DNA from 3 places in the Paenibacillus sp. JMULE4 genome. Region 3 is predicted to be linked to each of the others. Evidence: riboswitches for the same ligand, from Rfam matches in the RefSeq annotation. Region 3 holds a riboswitch; each other region holds the start of a gene.

Evidence for each region. Region 3 has a riboswitch for cyclic di-GMP ahead of EXW96_RS24705 (hypothetical protein). Riboswitches for the same ligand answer to the same signal wherever they lie in the genome.
Region 1: it holds a riboswitch for cyclic di-GMP, as region 3 does, so the genes downstream of both, EXW96_RS06700 (flagellar assembly protein A) here and EXW96_RS24705 (hypothetical protein) in region 3, are expected to answer to the same signal.
Region 2: it holds a riboswitch for cyclic di-GMP, as region 3 does, so the genes downstream of both, EXW96_RS16210 (response regulator) here and EXW96_RS24705 (hypothetical protein) in region 3, are expected to answer to the same signal.

The regions. Positions count from the first base shown of each region.
Region 1 covers NZ_SGWF01000011.1:300,407-305,958, forward strand. Annotated here, with positions in the region: gene lpdA (dihydrolipoyl dehydrogenase) at 1-885, shown strand, start outside; gene EXW96_RS06685 (hypothetical protein) at 1,054-1,203, shown strand; gene EXW96_RS06690 (DUF429 domain-containing protein) at 1,200-1,979, shown strand; gene EXW96_RS06695 (helix-turn-helix domain-containing protein) at 1,948-2,850, shown strand; cyclic di-GMP riboswitch class I at 3,033-3,118, shown strand; gene EXW96_RS06700 (flagellar assembly protein A) at 3,219-5,129, shown strand; gene EXW96_RS06705 (HD-GYP domain-containing protein) at 5,305-5,552, shown strand, end outside.
Region 2 covers NZ_SGWF01000015.1:16,829-22,380, forward strand. Annotated here, with positions in the region: gene EXW96_RS16190 (hypothetical protein) at 1-41, opposite strand, end outside; gene EXW96_RS27595 (DUF6075 family protein) at 74-481, opposite strand; gene EXW96_RS16195 (RNA polymerase sigma factor) at 600-1,019, opposite strand; gene EXW96_RS16200 (helix-turn-helix domain-containing protein) at 1,608-1,937, opposite strand; gene EXW96_RS16205 (hypothetical protein) at 2,171-2,728, opposite strand; gene EXW96_RS16210 (response regulator) at 2,968-3,681, opposite strand; cyclic di-GMP riboswitch class I at 3,774-3,859, opposite strand; gene EXW96_RS16215 (urease accessory protein UreH domain-containing protein) at 4,108-4,851, opposite strand; gene EXW96_RS16220 (class I SAM-dependent methyltransferase) at 5,036-5,552, opposite strand, start outside; gene EXW96_RS16225 (ISNCY family transposase) at 5,509-5,552, opposite strand, start outside.
Region 3 covers NZ_SGWF01000021.1:3,891-9,442, forward strand. Annotated here, with positions in the region: gene EXW96_RS24695 (acyl-CoA thioesterase) at 1-339, opposite strand, end outside; gene EXW96_RS24700 (HD-GYP domain-containing protein) at 531-1,136, opposite strand; gene EXW96_RS24705 (hypothetical protein) at 1,206-1,412, opposite strand; cyclic di-GMP riboswitch class I at 1,549-1,636, opposite strand; gene EXW96_RS24710 (phosphoenolpyruvate synthase) at 1,910-4,588, shown strand; rRNA gene rrf (5S ribosomal RNA) at 4,626-4,742, opposite strand; rRNA gene EXW96_RS24720 (23S ribosomal RNA) at 4,816-5,552, opposite strand, start outside.

The DNA of each region.
Region 1 (5,552 bases), on a different contig from region 3:
AGCATGGTCGTGATCGGCGGCGGCTACATCGGAATCGAGCTTGGTCAAACCTATGCCAAATTCGGTACGAAGGTTACGGTGCTGGAGGGATCGGATTCGATTCTTCCCGGCTTTGAGAAGGATCTTACCCAGCTTGTGGCGCGCAACCTGAAAAAGCTGAATGTAGACATCGTGACGGAAGCGTTGGCGCAGAGCTCCGAGCAAACCGACAAGGATGTAACGGTGACCTACACCGTAAAAGGCGAGGAAAAGAAAATCACGGCCGACTACGTGCTTGTTACGGTAGGCCGTCGTCCCAATACGGACGGCGACCTGTCCCTGGAACTCGCCGGAGTGGAGGTTGGCGAGCGCGGCCTGATCAAGGTGAACGAAAAATGCCAGACCAACGTGCCGCACATTTATGCTATCGGCGACATCGTACCGGGTCCTGCGCTTGCGCATAAAGCTTCCTATGAAGCAAAAGTGGCGGCGGAATCGATCGCAGGTCTGCCCAGCGCAGTGGACTATAAAGTCATTCCGGCCGTCGTATTCTCCGATCCGGAAATCGCGGGCGTCGGTCTCAGCGAGACGGAAGCAAAAGAGAAGGGCATCAATGTCGTCGTAGGCAAGTTCCCGTATGGAGCTAACGGACGCGCGCAATCGATGAACGCCACCGACGGCTTCGTGAAGCTGATCGGCGACAAAGACAGCGGACTGTTGCTTGGCGGGTTTGTCGTCGGTGCAGAAGCGTCCAACCTGATCGCCGAGTTGACGCTGGCCATTGAGATGGGAGCCACGCTTGAAGATATCGCGCTCACGATCCATGCGCACCCGACGCTTGGCGAGATTACCATGGACGCTGCCGAAGGCGCGCTTGGCCATCCGATTCACCAGTTAGGGAAGTAAGAAAGAATGAAAAGCCGAGGATGAATGGAAATCCATGTATCCTCGGCTTTTTGCGTTTAAAGCAGCACGGATGCCGAGGCGCTATTTGTCCTTGTCTCAGCATGTCTGTTCCATGCAAAAGGATGTATAATAAAGACAATGACCAAGGGATAAAGGGCGTGTTCAACTATGCAAGCGCATACCTGTTTATTGGCGGATCGGGACGAAAACAAGCAAGCCGCGGACGAATGGGATCGGGAGTGCGGGACAAGGTTTATGGCTGAGCGGTTTTTGCAGTTGAATCCGGGTGCCGGCAAAGCGGAGCCGGAAAACTCATGAAGGGCGGCTCCTTTGCAGGCATTGACGGCTGCCCGGCGGGCTGGCTAACGGTGGAGCTTACGATTGACGGAAGCTGGACGGCGGGGGTGTTCGAGGACCTGGAAAGCCTATGGGCGGCGTATCGGCAGGCAGTGTTGTTGTTGATCGATATGCCGATCGGTCTGGCCGACGGCAGCGAGCCGCGACGCTGCGATGTGCTGGCGCGGCAGCTGCTGAAGCCCGGACGGGCGTCCAGCATATTCCCTGCGCCCGTCCGCGAGGTGCTGAGTGCCACGGATTATGCGCAGGCGAATGCGCTCCAGCGCAGGCTCAGCGGTCGGGGATTATCGCGTCAAACCTGGGCGCTAGTCCCGAAGATTCGCACGCTGGACCGGCTGCTCCGGCAGGATGAAGCGGCCCGCTTAACGTTTCGCGAGTCGCATCCGGAGCTTTGCCTCGCACAGCTTTTCGGCCGCCCGATGCGCAGCGGGAAGAAGAGCCAGGCGGGCTTTGACGAGCGTATGGCGCATCTGCGGGGCGTGTATGCACAAGCCGACGAGGTTGTCGAAGAGCTGATGCTGCGGTATCCGCGCAAAGCGGTGGCGCGGGACGATATCGTCGATGCGCTTGTGCTCGCGGTAACGGCATGGTTGAGTGAAGGCAGACCGAGGCAGCTGCCCGAGGGCGGAGATGGGGACCGCTTGGGAATACAACGGATCATAGCTTATTACTGTTTTCTTAAAGAGGAAAGGTTGGAAAAGCACAATGCCGAATCGTTGGGCAAGCTTGATGGTTGAAAAGGCTGCGGTTGGCATCTGTCTTTGCAAATGGGATGGCCGTCAATTCATGGTCGAAGAGGCGAATCCGGCTTTTTTCCAGATCATCGGCTATACAAAAGAAGAGCTGGGGCAGGCATCCTTCTTATCTTTTCTATCGGCTGAATACAGGGATTGGGTATTGAAGCGTCCGGAGTTTTTTGAGTATGATGAGGTTCTGTTTTCGGAAGAGAGATGGACCGTAAAACACGGGCATCAAGTGGATGTGGAGCTATCTTTACGCGAAACGGTTATGGATGGGGTCTATTACTATATTATGGTTGTCAGAGACGTCAGCGATAAAAAATGGATTTTACGGCAGGGTACGGGGTATGAGGTAAGCGGAACGCTGACGACGAAATTCCGCTTTACCGATTGCTCGCTCCACGGCCCCTTGCTGGATCTGCAGAGAAAAGATTTGTTAGCGCAGCCGTTTCTTTCTTTTGTCGGATCCAAACATTTGCTTCAGGTAAGGCACTCGCTCCGCCAGGCCTTATTGTCCGCATCCGGCTTCAGTATGACGCTGGAGTGGGTACATAACCATCGACAGGCAGATATGGAATTTCGCTTTCAACCTCTGTTAAACGGCAGGCAGGAAGTCACCCGAATTGCCTTTGTCGGCAAATGCCTGGCAAACGGGCAAACACGGGAACCGTCGGGAATAGCTGTTACGCTGCGCATGCTGATGGCGGAACGCCGTATGACGGCAACCAGGCTTTCTGAGCTGACCGGACTGTCCATGGGCACGATCTCCAAAATGAGAAACGGAAAAATTACAAACCCGCATAAATATACCATACAATGTATTGCGGATGCACTGGGTGTTCCGATTACCGAGCTTTGGCGCGATTAGATCTGTAACAATATGTAAAAACGGGCGTAAATAATGCAATGTTTTAACCTTTTTGTCGAATATTAGCGAAAAATGACACATAAAATACTTTCTACAAGCATGGATTAGTCCTTTTGTCTTATATCGTGTTGTCGTTTGCCGATCTGCTTGATTATAATTTAATTATAAAACGGAATATTTCATTACGATAATGGCAAACTTGTCGAAAGGCAAGGACGCAAAGCAATGGGCCTAAAGTATTTTATGCTATGGCAGCCATGCCGCCGATAATGGAAGGAACGTATTTTTCATGCACCTTTCCCCGGCTGGAGAAGGTGCATTTTTTCTAAGCTGCAAAACGCTTGATTCAGAGGAAGGAGGTAGTCCGGATGTCCGACTCTATTACGGAAATGGAATTGGTCAAAATGATAAAATCGTTGGCGTTGGATTCAGCGCCGAATGGTGCCGGTTTGTCGGATTATTCCAAAGAGGAAGCTCTCGGCGGGCATAAAGAAAATACGAACCGAGGCTGGTTTAGTGTAAGCGGAAATGAAATTTTTGTACATACGTCGGATGACGAGATGTCGCCCCTTACCATTGAGGCTATACCCCCGGTCAAGCTGACTGTTAATGGAGAAGCGGTCTCCGGTACGGTAACCGTAACATCCAAGGACAAGCTGGAGTGGTCCGTAGAGGAATCTCCATTGTTTGAAATTCAGGTATCCGAGGATCGTATGCAAGCCTACCTGCTTGTGCATTCACCCGTCAGGTATGTATGGAAGCTCAGCGAGTGCGAGCCTGCCGCCCATTTGGTTCTCAGAGCGGAAGAAGACCAATCGATTATTCTTAACAAACTGGAGTTTAACGATATTATTCTTGAGCTGGATCGTTTGTCGATCACGAAAAACCGGAACATCGGGGCAGTGTTTGAGGAAGTGCTTAATCCGACATTCGAGCCGATTCTGATCGCGCGGGGAAAGCCTCCGGTTCCCGGAAAGGATGCGGAGCTGCAGCTCTTTTTCACAGAGCAGGTGGAAAATCAGTATGTGGAAATCGGGGGCGTGGTCGATTACAGAAATCATTTAAATATTCCTTCGGTCACTCCGGGAGATGTGATCGCCCGAAAAATTCCGCCGGAAGAAGGGACCGTCGGCTACGACGTATATGGCAATTTCATTCGGCCAAAAGAACCGAAGGATATTGTTATTGTAGCCAAAGACGGGGTGCAAATCCGGGAGGACGGCTTCGTTATCGCTCTTAGAGAAGGAAGACCGCGCATCACCGGCAACCAAACGAAGTTTTTTGATATTACGAAGGCTTATATCGTACCCGGCGATGTCAATATTGAAACGGGACATATTGTTTTTTCCGGCGACATTATCATTTATGGAAACGTGATGGAAAGCATGATCGTCGAGTCGCTTGGCAATGTGTATATCTCAGGCAGTGTCTACAACGCTACCGTCACGGCAACCGGCAGCATTTACATTCAAGGCAATGCGATCAAAAGCAATCTGTACTCCGGTTATTTCGGGGTGTTGTATAACCGGCTTTACAACAATTCCAAATTGTTAATGTCCCAATTCGAACAGCTGCTTGAAGCAGCGAAGCTTCTTTTCGAGATGGTGGAAAAGAAGGGGCAGAAGCCCCATTACGGACAAATTATTTTACTGCTCGTGGAAAACAAGTTTAAAGATATTTATAAACTGGCCAAAGAAGCGTTATCGGTGATTATTAATATCCGGTCCCGAGACAAGACGGCTTGGCTGAATCTTAAAGACATGCTGGAACGGTTCCTTCAGCTCTCCCGGATGCCGCAATTGATTTCTCACGGAACGATTCTCGGCATTTTGAATTCTCTCAGGGAGACGGTCCAGCATGTCGGCAGCATGCAAGAAGCCAAAGTACGGATCGATATCGGGCAGTGCCATTTATCCACGCTCAAATCCAACGGCGACATTTTGATCCGAAAAGAAGGGGTGCTGCAAAGCGACCTGTACTCAGCGGCCAATATTGTATTTTATGACAAAGATGCCGTATGCCGAGGCTCCCGTTTGGAGGCGGACGGCATGATTTCCGCCATGATGGTCGGCGGTCAGACGGGGGCTCCGTCGGTTTTAAGGTCCAAGACGAAAATTATTCTGAAGAGCATGAGCTCCGGCAGGGTATGCATCGAAAATTACTGCATCGAAATTCTGGAGCACATCGAGAATCAGACGATCGATATGGAATGGGTAAAAAGCCGCGTATATTCCGCCAGAGGCATTCAAAATCAACAGACCAACGGTAAATTGGCGTGATGACGGACGATAAAGGTTTACGCCAGTTGATAGAAAAATCGCATCTTCTGGGCAAGAGGTTGAATAAAATATATATAATCGAAATGGACTATTAATTCTGCCAGCTTCCTCCATTCTTACAACGGAAAGCCTTAAATCGCTTCAAGAGCACGGTCTTAAACTTGACAGTACGGATGTGATTCTCCCGGAATTTGAGCCTGAGCAGCTTGTACGGCTTGCTATCCGTGAGATGAAGGAGATGTTTGCGGATATCCGCGCCGCCGGAAGGGTTCCTGTCGACAAGGTATGCCGTACGGTTCTGCCGGCCATCATGCGTATTTCGGGCCGTTCGGATACGTACCGCATTTTGTTGACGCTGGAGAAGCAGGATGAAGATACGTACAAGCACAGTGTCGGAGTCGGCGTGATGGCGGGATTGCTGGC
Region 2 (5,552 bases), on a different contig from region 3:
TTTATGTTTTTTACAACAACCCTCGTTTTAATTTCTTTCATCTTCTTATGCACCCCCGACAATCGGTATCTGTTCAGCGGGTTTGTTCAGATAGCCGTTTGAAAATCTTTTCCTGACTTCGGAAATATTCCGGATAACGAAGATGAATTGCCTCGAAAAAGAAAGGGGCGTAGCTGCAATCGAATAATTCGTTGGGAGTGGAGAAGCGTTCCCCACCTGGTTCGGTCCACCCGTTCCATAGATTAAAGGCGAGCCGACATATTCGAATGGAACTGCCGGTTTGCCATGGGGCCGAAAGGCCCTTGGGATTAATGCCGCCGTTAGAAAAATCAAACAAATCACGTACATGACTCCTAGTTTCCCGGGAAATGCCCAATGTGTAAAAAAGCGCACGATGATAGCCGTCGTTGCATTTCCTTTCAGCCAGCATTTGATGATAGAACCTCTCGTGTTCTTCATCCCGAAATCGAATAGGATGCATCGATACTTGCCCCTCTCACCGAGAATGATGAGCGGCTGGATGCAACCAGCCGCTGTCTGAAAAGATCCTCTATATAACATTTCATTCTGACGGGAAAACCGGACCCAATGACGAAAAATCACATGTTTTTGAGTAGACGCTCCATTATCTTTAAGCCTTGTTTAATAGATTTACGAACGGCCCGTTCATCGACATGCTCAGCTCTGGCAATAGCGACTTTGCTCATGCCTAGAAAAAAGTGTGCATAAATTCGTCTGGCCGATTTCTCCGGCAACTGGCACAACGCTTCGTAAAGCTGTTGCCGGGAGAGCTTGCGTTCATAGTACTCCTCCGGCGAAATCGAAAGAAAAAGAACGTCCTTCTCAATTCCATCGTTTCGATCCAGCGAGTAATACGCCCGGTGACGATACGTGCGCAGTTTGTATGCGCTTTCAATTAATTCAAACCGATGCAGCTCCTGAGCCACCTCGTCATCCACTTCAACCCATACATCCGTTTTCCAAAAAGGATATATGTCTTTCAAATTGATCTTTTTCATACTCGTCCCTCCGTTTTGGTTTGTTTGATCAATCAAAACAGAGGGGGGAGAGCGACAGCCGACGCTTCCTGACAAGCGGGAAGGACAACAAAAAAGACCTTGCCGCAGAGCGTGCCAACGCTTGATTGCGACCAGGTCTGATCGTAAGACTTGATAAACTTGATTCCACGCATGCCGATGAATCATTCGCCGCTTGTTATTATGTGTCGTCGGGATACATCAACATCAACTCCCTTTCTCACCTGGCAACACCGTGCGAGAAATTGTGCGGGCCTTTGATGGTTGGCGTTGCCCTATGTTTAGTTCAACTCCTTTACATTCGGAATATAGTCGACGACTGCTGTATCAGTAACAAAATAAAAAAAGCGCCGTATTTCTTCCCACTGGGATAGCAGGGAAAGAAACGGCGCTTGATGAAAGGGACAACCAGTCTTCATGATGCTTGTGGTTGCACAACCTGTCCACACTAACATCATAACACGGATCATGTGCATAACGCGTGCAGACTTTGTGCAAAAAGAGAGCAAATCCAGTGCTGCGTTCGGTGCATGTTCGATGCAGTTCCGGCGCTTCCTTTCGAGCAGTTACTTACTTTTGTCTCCACTTCAACAAATGCTCGATGTGTTGAATCAGAAAATCTAAATCTTCTTCGGAACAATGCTGTAGCATTTGGCCAATCTGGGACAACGGCTCTGGAAGTTCGCGATTCTCAAAAACAAATAACTGAGACAAATCCATGCGCAAACCAACAGCCAGTTTATAAATATTATCCAATGAAACGTTCTTTAGCCCGCGTTCAATTTGTCCGATATAATTAGGATGGAGGTCTGCCCGCTCTGCAAGCTGCTCTTGCGTCCATCCGTATTGTTCCCGCAATGTGCGAATGCGCTGACCTAACGAATCCCGAATTGAGTTCACATTTCCACCACCTTATTCTTTCAGCTTATAAGGCAGAGTAAGTCAAATGAACATTCGATAGATTCGCTATTCTCAGTATCCAATGTATGTGTTATAATCTCCTCAATACTCATTGAATCAATTGGCGAGACATTAATCGTATTTACTGGGATTGGACGTAACGAATAAAAACGTATTAAAATGAAAAATGGACGCAAAAAAAGAAGATGCGCATATGCATCTTCTGAAACCGGTCAATCATTTTGGGACGAATCCAAATCCAACAAAACCGCCCGATCTTTGATTTTCATATAGATTTTGTGCAATGTTCGCTTTCGAAGGTAGAAGTACGCGCGGCGGGAAAGTGCTAGGCGGCTCATGGCGTCTGAAAGCGCCAGTTGATCCATATATCGTAACCGAATGAACAAGCTTTCTTCCGGGGTGAGAGCCGAGAAAGCATAGTCGATCAAACCGATTCTGGATAGCAGCAACGGGATTTCATGTTCGGTGATTTCGATACGTCGTATAACCGTCCGTAAAACCGTTTCCTGTTTTCTGCCGCTGCTGTGAGCCGCAACCATTTGTAGCGTACGCGTTAATTCAGGGATGTAGGACAGTTCTGACTGCATGTACTTCAGTCTCGCCTTCCAGTCCTTGTAAGACTTCAGCCATAATTCTACTTTCTCATAGGGGACGGGGTGCTGGGTCAGCGTCATCACAACTCCCTCCTTGCTGTGCATGCTGCCTGAAATTGTTCCGCCAGCCTGCCTGTTAATCGTCATGATTATAGGTTGTTCACGCTCCGTTTTCATTATCATCGTCCCTTCTCTAGTAAAGTGGAGGAAGCAGTAAGGATGCCATTTTTCGCAACTTAAGTCAATTTTTGATTCTCACCTCCTACAAACTTGGTAATAAAATTCCTCTGTAGATACCTGCATTTGTCCACATTTTACCAATAATACATTCGAAAGAGGAGGGTGATTTTTCCCTCATACCAACAGATCATTGGTTGTCAAACCATCGCGAAACGGCTCGAATCGGAAACGAATCGCTAACAGGTGATGCGATCTAGTTGATCGTACAAGCCCCTACGTTTCGCTTTTTCCGCTGCTTCGCGAATGGAAGATACGTCGAATTTGCGAATGATATTGCGAACATGCGTCTTCATTGTGTTAGACGTGATTCCGAGCAATTCTCTAACTACCGGTTGTGTATAGCCCCAACCGATCAACTGCAAGATTTCTTTTTCAGTAGGAGTCAGCATTCGATGCAATTCCCTTCGCTTAACAAGTCCAATTTCATTACGGATGATGGATGCAACATCGGCGTGAAGGGAGGATTGCCCTTGATACGCTTCCCTGACGGCACTTGCGACATCCACATAATTGATCTTGGTAATATAATTGATCGCTCCGGCCAGCATTGCATCCACAATGATCTCGGGCTGGTAGAGTGAAGTCAAGATAATGATTGGCAGTGATTTGATCTTCAACACTTCGGCAATTGTATCCAATCCATCCTGTTGCGACGAATGTAACACCGGGTCATGAATCATTACGTCTAAATCCAATTGCATACTGGCTCGAATAGCCGATTCTTTGTTTGTTGCAATATGAGATATACTCATATCCGGCTCAGCATCGATCAACGCCGTCAACCGTTGTTGCCATACGGGGTCGCTGTCCACCAGCAATACTTGTATCCTGCTTTCTTGCCAGCGCATGACTTCTTCAACTTTTGCAGCATAGCGTACACGCTCCTCCATATATCATCACCTCGTATTCATTCTAGAATCACGACAAAAAGACACGTACCCTCAAACGGCCGTGTCTAGTTTTTCGTAGATGTGAGATTTGTGAGGGTAACCCGGCGATCATTGCAATAGTGCAGAAGACCCGTGGCTTTGCGTCCCAGCCTTTCGATCTGGTTTGCCATTTTTCCTATTATTTCTTCCAAATCATAGCCTTATAATACCATAATTTTTATTTTTCTGGCACCGCCCTAAGTCCCACGTGTTTAAATGTGTTGATATTTGTCGATTCTATATCATTTCATATCGAATGATACAGGATAAACTATAGAAGCGTCACAAATTGTAAGTTCGCGAAAAATTTCTTGATCACACAATAGGTCTAATCAACTACTCGTGGCTCTCACTCTGCATTATTTTTCCGTTGGCACCTCCCATGATTTACATTAGAGTCCAATATGTCAAGGTATCGCTTATGCCCAGCACTATAAATAACACACCCGCAAGTTTTTGTATCCACAACCCCCACCTTTTGGCACGCTTAACAATGACTCGATCTAACCCGAAACCTACAGCAAACCCGGCAATTAGTAAAAACGGCATTGCGGTACCGATTGCAAAAACAGATGGCAACACTACGCCATATGTTGATTGCAATGCCAAAGGCATAAGCGAACCGAAGAACAAAACAAACATTGTTGGACAAAATCCTAGCGAAAATGCAATCCCCATTAGAAAGGCTCCGCTCCTTCCTCCGGTTCGATCGGCCAATTTTTCAAAAAATCCTGCCACTCGAGCCCCAAGTTGAAAAGGAAGCCGAATCCAGCCAAGCAAAAACAATCCGATTAAAATCAATAACGGCCCAAGCAGCTTTCTTGCAAAAGAATATAAAGGGATCATGTCAGTGGATATCTTTTGACCGAAAAACCAAAACAAAGCACCGAAAATACTGAATACAATCATCTTCCCTAATAAATACATGAACGTTTCGGGCCACGACAACCTTGCTTGCGCTTGACGCTGCCCAAAGTAAGTAATAGCCGCAACGTTCGCTGACATTTGACAAGGAGCAACCGAACCAACAAAACCGAGAAACAGCGCCGCAAGAAAGGCGATATCAGTGTTCGCCGCGTTAACGAATGGTTCGCTAAGGAAGGCGCTAATTTTACTAAAAAAGGAGTACATTAACTATTCACCCCCCAAAATCCGTTAAATAGATTTGGCAGTTATGCTTTCATCACACATCGAACCTTGACAAGCATCTATTATAAACTACATAACGTAGTGTTTCGCGGATACATAAAAGCAGTCTATTTTATTTCCAGAATAACTGCCGCTTTATCGTTCACCGCAGTCTCACATTTCCAATTTATTTTATTCTTGCTTCAATTACTAGGAACAGTTCCCTACACATCGACGTCGTTTGCACCACTCTGAAACCTGCTTGTTCAACGGTTTCAAGTGTATTGCGGTTTAAATGACAACCAACACATAATCGTTTCCAAACGGGCGTTAACCAGTCTTGTATTTTACCAAGGACCAGATGATTTAACCTTACGTGTTCAAAAATTAAAATCGTTCCTTCAGGCTTGCATACTCTATGGATTTCGGCCAGAGCTTTCGCCGGGTCAGGTATCGTACATAATACTAGTGTTCCAACGATTGAATCGAACGAATTGGTTGGATACGGTAGTTTTTGGGCATCTCCCGGTACCACTTCGATCGGAACTGTAGCTTCACGTGCTTTAATTAGTTGCTCCTGAAAAAGTCGATTTTCAAAAATAGTTTCGGGTTGCTGGCTGGGTTGTGAGGGGGAACTTTCCCTAATGATCGGTTTCCATGTTAGTTTTGGAGCATTTTTGCCGCTCTTTGCAGGTTGTGGGTCA
Region 3 (5,552 bases):
GAAAGTAAGGAATGACGTCGCGGCAATGGTGCGCTCCCCCGTTTTCAAATCCTCGGTAATCACTTTGACAAAGACCTCCATTGAGCTTCTTCCCGTCCAGGTTACGAAGGATTCCAAGCATACCGAATCTGTTGTTCGAACCGGTGACAAAAAGTCGACAGAATCCGTCGAAGCCGTCACGACGTTTCTGCGGCAGTGCTTGGAAGCCGCGATAGAAGCGATATCATCGATATAGGCCATCAGCTTTCCGCCAAACAGCGTATTGTGATTATTGACATCCGTCGGAAATACTCGGGATGTTTTGTAGCATCTAGATTCCTTGACATATCTTTGTTCCATATACAGTCTGCCGGCTCCTTCATGTTCATGTACATCATCCGTACGCGCATGTACGTTTTGAACACATTATGCAGGCTAACCCAGATGTTGTCAATGCTGTGTCGCTTCCCGTTTGCCCAAATCCGGCGCCGTTGGAGAAAACCGAATGTAAAAAAGCCCCCCGGATTAATCACAGGAGGCATTTGGTATATTCAACCGTAATATTCTTCTCTCCATTTGCCGAAGCTGGAGAATGTCTTTAATTCATGCGACGGGATGCTCAGGAAAACCTGAACAAGGTTTTTGTCAAATTGCTTCCTGCTCTGATACCACAGCTCTTGCTTGGCTTCTTGAACGGATAAACCTTTTCTGTGAGGACCGTCCTGCAGCATGTCATCAAAAGCATCAAGGATAGAGCAAATTCGCGCAAAAGTCGGAATGAACTCACCGCGCAAGCCATAAGGATAACCGGACCCATCCCAGCGTTCGCGGTGGTATTTAATGATTTCAATAATATTCAAATCATGAATTCCTTCTTTTTGCGCCAGATTTGCTCCGAGCACAGGATAACGTTTCATGGTTTCCCACTCTTCTACCGTCATACCTGTTTTCTTTGTAATAATATCCGTTGGAATAAATATCTTGCCAATGTCATGAAGCAGACATCCTACGACCAGACTACGTGTTTGTTCCTGATTGAAATGAAGATAGGATGCCATGATTCTCGCCATTTTGCCAACCCGCATGCAATGTTCGTATGTACTTAACTCTTTCTTCATCAATCTAAAAAGAATGTACAGCAATCGTTCATTTTTCATGACTTACTCCTCCATACCATGAAACTGATCCATGCAGACTTCATGTGAAACCGTCCCGTATGTCAATCGTCAACTGGTCTTTTTTTCCTTTTTTCTTGATAATTCTTTAAAAATAAAATCGATTTCTTCCTTAAGATCGGCTGCCCTTTCAAATTCAAAATTAACGCGAGCCACCTTTAATTCAGCTTTCAGGTTAGTGTAGTGGTGTTTTAATTCCTCATAGGTTTGGTTTCGAATCTCATCCAATCCCATTGCAGGAACTCGGCCAAGATACATTTTCACTCTCTCCTCTCATCAATGATTTCACAAAATACGGACCAACTCATCTACTTAGAGTGACGATGGAAGAATGCTACATAATACGTCCCAAAACCAAAAAATCCCCCGAAATTGGAGGATTGATGATCCGGATTTCGGTAACTGGCTGGCATAGTGTTTATCACACTGAAGCCCCTGTAGCTTTGCGACCCCACTTTTCAATGGGTGTGCCTTTATCACTTTTCAAAGGAGATTAGTTAGAAAAAACTAGATATTAGCTAACAATGTTCGACATATTCAATCAAATTCCTTTTTTATAGTAAAAATTTTCATTTTTATACTATATATTGTGAATGGAAAAGCCTCTCCTCATGTAAACCATCGATTGGAGAACGGCTTTTGCCGGGGGATGGAATAATATGAAAATCAGTAAAAAAATGGTTGACAACTCAGTGACAAGATCAATATATTGGGAACCAAAGCAAGCTGCCATTTCGTATTAAGGAGTTGGAAAAATGCCAACGATAAATGTGCTGAATTTTCAGAGTATTGATAAATCCCATCTGCCGGCTGTGGGCGGAAAAGGAGCCAACCTCGGGGAGTTGACAAGAGCCGGCTTCCCGGTACCGCAGGGTTTTTGCGTGACAACTGCCGCCTACCGCCAATTCATTCAATCCAGCCGGGAGATGAAGGAACTGTTCGATCAGTTGGACCGCGTCAGCCATGAACAATTGGAGCAAATACGTATATTGGGACAGCGTATTCGCGAACATCTCACCTCCCTTTCGATGCCCAACTCTGTAAAATCGGCCATTTCAAAAGCGTGGGAAACCACTGGGAAAGCTCAAGCTTATGCTGTTCGTTCCAGCGCTACGGCTGAGGATCTGCCGACGGCCTCGTTCGCGGGACAGCAGGATACTTATTTGAATGTTTGCGGACTGGAGCAGCTGCTCAACGCCGTACAAAACTGCTGGGCCTCACTGTTTACAGACCGGGCGATCTCGTATCGCGCCAAAAACGGCTTTAACCACCGTTCAGTGTTTATTTCCGTCGTTGTTCAACACATGATTTTCCCGGAGGTGTCCGGAATTATGTTTACGGCGGATCCGGTCACGGGACATCGCGGAACGGTATCGATCGATGCAAGCTTCGGTTTGGGAGAAGCCCTCGTATCCGGTTTGGTTACTGCGGATTTGTATCAGGTGCGTGCAGGTGAAATCGTAAAAAAACAGGTTTCCAAGAAGGAAACAGCCATATATGCCGTGCCGGAAGGAGGAACGGTTGCTCAGCATCTCCCTCCGGAGAAACAGCAGCTGCAGGCTTTAACGGATCATCAAATCATTCAACTGGCAATATTGGGTAAAAAAATTGAAGCTCACTATGCCTCGGAGCAAGATGTGGAGTGGGGTTTTGCCGACGGTCAATTTTATATTCTCCAAAGTCGGCCGATTACATCGTTATATCCGGTACCGCCTGTCTCAGATAATCAATTGCATGTATTTATAAATTTCGGCTACATTCAAATGATGACTGATCCAATGAAACCGCTGGCTATATCCGTTTTGAGCCGCCTTCTTCATTTTATAAAGAAAAATCCTGCTTCATCCGAACCGTACATCCTGCATCATGCAGGGGGAAGAATGTTTGCTGATTTTACCGCTCCTCTTTCTATAAGGCCTGTTCGAAACAGAATGCTAAAAATATTCAAGGGCATGGATGAATCCATAGCGTCAGCTTTGGAGGAAGTCATGAGCCGAGAAGCCTTTCGCCATCGATCCATACCGATAGGCACAATATTACGCACGGTCAGTAAACTGGCGCCGATCATCATTCCCTTGGCATTGAAAGTAATCAATCACCGGTTTGTGCAAGATCCCGCAAAGGCGAACAGAAAGGCCTCCGCCCTTATTGATCGTATCACTCGTGAAACCGGGATCCATGTATTTTCCGCCTCAGGGGCGGACAGGATTCGCGCGATCAGGAAGAGTATCGAGAAAATGCCCAAGGTGATTCCCAGAGTGGCCGTCTATTTTATTGCAGGTGTCCTGGCTTCCGGAACGCTTAAAAAGAAGCTGTACAAAAGGGTGGGGAAAGAACGGGCAGATAGGTTGTTGAATCCATTGTACAAATCTCTTCCCGGCAATGTGACAACCGAATTCGGCTTGGCGTTGGGAGACCTTGCCGATAAGATACGAAAGTATCCCGGCTTAATTGATTATTTGCAGAAAGCAAGCAGCGACCATTTCGATGAAAAATTGGGCGAGATTCCGGGCGGGGATGAATTTAAATTAGAATTGGAGAGCTTTCTTCAGAAATACGGTATGCGGTGTGTGGGTGAAATTGACATCACCAGACCAAGATGGCGCGAGGAGCCTACCCAACTTATCCCTTCCATTATCAGCAATATCAGAACGGCAACGGCCGGGGAGCACAGGAAGAAATTCAGACAAGGCAGGCTTGAAGCCGAGGCGGCGGGAAAAGAAATTGCCGCGCATTTTGGTTTTTGGCAAAAAAGAAGCATATCCCGGTTGATTAAGCTATACCGCCACCTGCTGGGCATGCGCGAGCATCACAAGTTCTGTGTGGTGAAGCTGTTTGACATCTACAAACGCGCGATGATGGAAGAAGCAAACAGACTTGTCGCAAAAGGAGTCCTTCGGCATAAAGACGATGTGTATTATTTAACGCTGGAAGAGCTCATCGCACTGTTGGAAAACCGCTTTTCAGGAGATGTTCCAACCATCGTAGAAGCAAGAGAAAAGCAGCATGAACGGAATCAAAAACTAAAATCTCCCCGGGTGATGACAAGCGAAGGAGAAATCATTTCCGGAAAATTGCGTGATGTGGTGGAAGCGCCGGAGGGCGCGATTGTAGGCACGCCGGTATCCGCAGGTATCGTCGAAGGTGTTGCAAGAGTCGTTCTTAAGCCGGAGGAAGCCAAGCTGAATGCCGGGGAAATTTTAGTCGCTCCCTATACCGATCCCGGATGGACACCGCTGTTTACCTCGGTCGTCGGCCTGATCACGGAAGTAGGCGGTTTGATGACGCACGGATCGGTGATTGCCCGGGAGTATGGCATTCCGGCCGTCGTTGGAATTGAAAAAGCGACCGAACGGATTAAAGACGGCGCTTATATCCGGTTGAACGGAACGAGCGGCTACGTGCAAATATTGGAAGGCACTGACTTTGAGTAAGACATAAAAAAGCCTGCCATAGGCAGGCAGGCTGTTTGCTTGGCGACGTTCTACTCTCCCAGGACCCTGCGGTCCAAGTACCATCGACGCTGGAAGGCTTAACGGTCGTGTTCGGTATGGGTACGCGTGGTTCCCTTCCGCCATCATCACCAAACGTATTCATTTCTCAAGGCTTGCGCCCTGAAAACTGGATCGAAACCAAGCCGCTGATCATCTTCATGTGCTTTTTGGATAAGCCCTCGACCGATTAGTATTCGTCAGCTCCACACGTTGCCGTGCTTCCACCCCGAACCTATCTACCTCGTCGTCTACAAGGGGTCTTACATACTGGGAAATCTCATCTTGAGGGGGGCTTCACGCTTAGATGCTTTCAGCGCTTATCCCTTCCGTACTTGGCTATCCAGCCGTGCCTCTGGCGAGACAACTGGTACACCAGCGGTACGTCCATCCCGGTCCTCTCGTACTAAGGACAGCTCCTCTCAAATTTCCTGCGCCCGCGACAGATAGGGACCGAACTGTCTCACGACGTTCTGAACCCAGCTCGCGTACCGCTTTAATGGGCGAACAGCCCAACCCTTGGGACCTACTTCAGCCCCAGGATGCGATGAGCCGACATCGAGGTGCCAAACCTCCCCGTCGATGTGGACTCTTGGGGGAGATAAGCCTGTTATCCCCAGGGTAGCTTTTATCCGTTGAGCGATGGCCCTTCCATTCGGTACCACCGGATCACTAAGCCCGACTTTCGTCCCTGCTCGACCTGTTTGTCTCGCAGTCAAGCTCCCTTTTGCCTTTGCACTCTGCGAATGATTTCCAACCATTCTGAGGGAACCTTGGGGCGCCTCCGTTACGCTTTAGGAGGCGACCGCCCCAGTCAAACTGCCCACCTGACACTGTCCCCATACCCGCTTAGGGCACCAGGTTAGAACTCCGATACGATCAGGGTGGTATCCCAACGTCGCCTCCA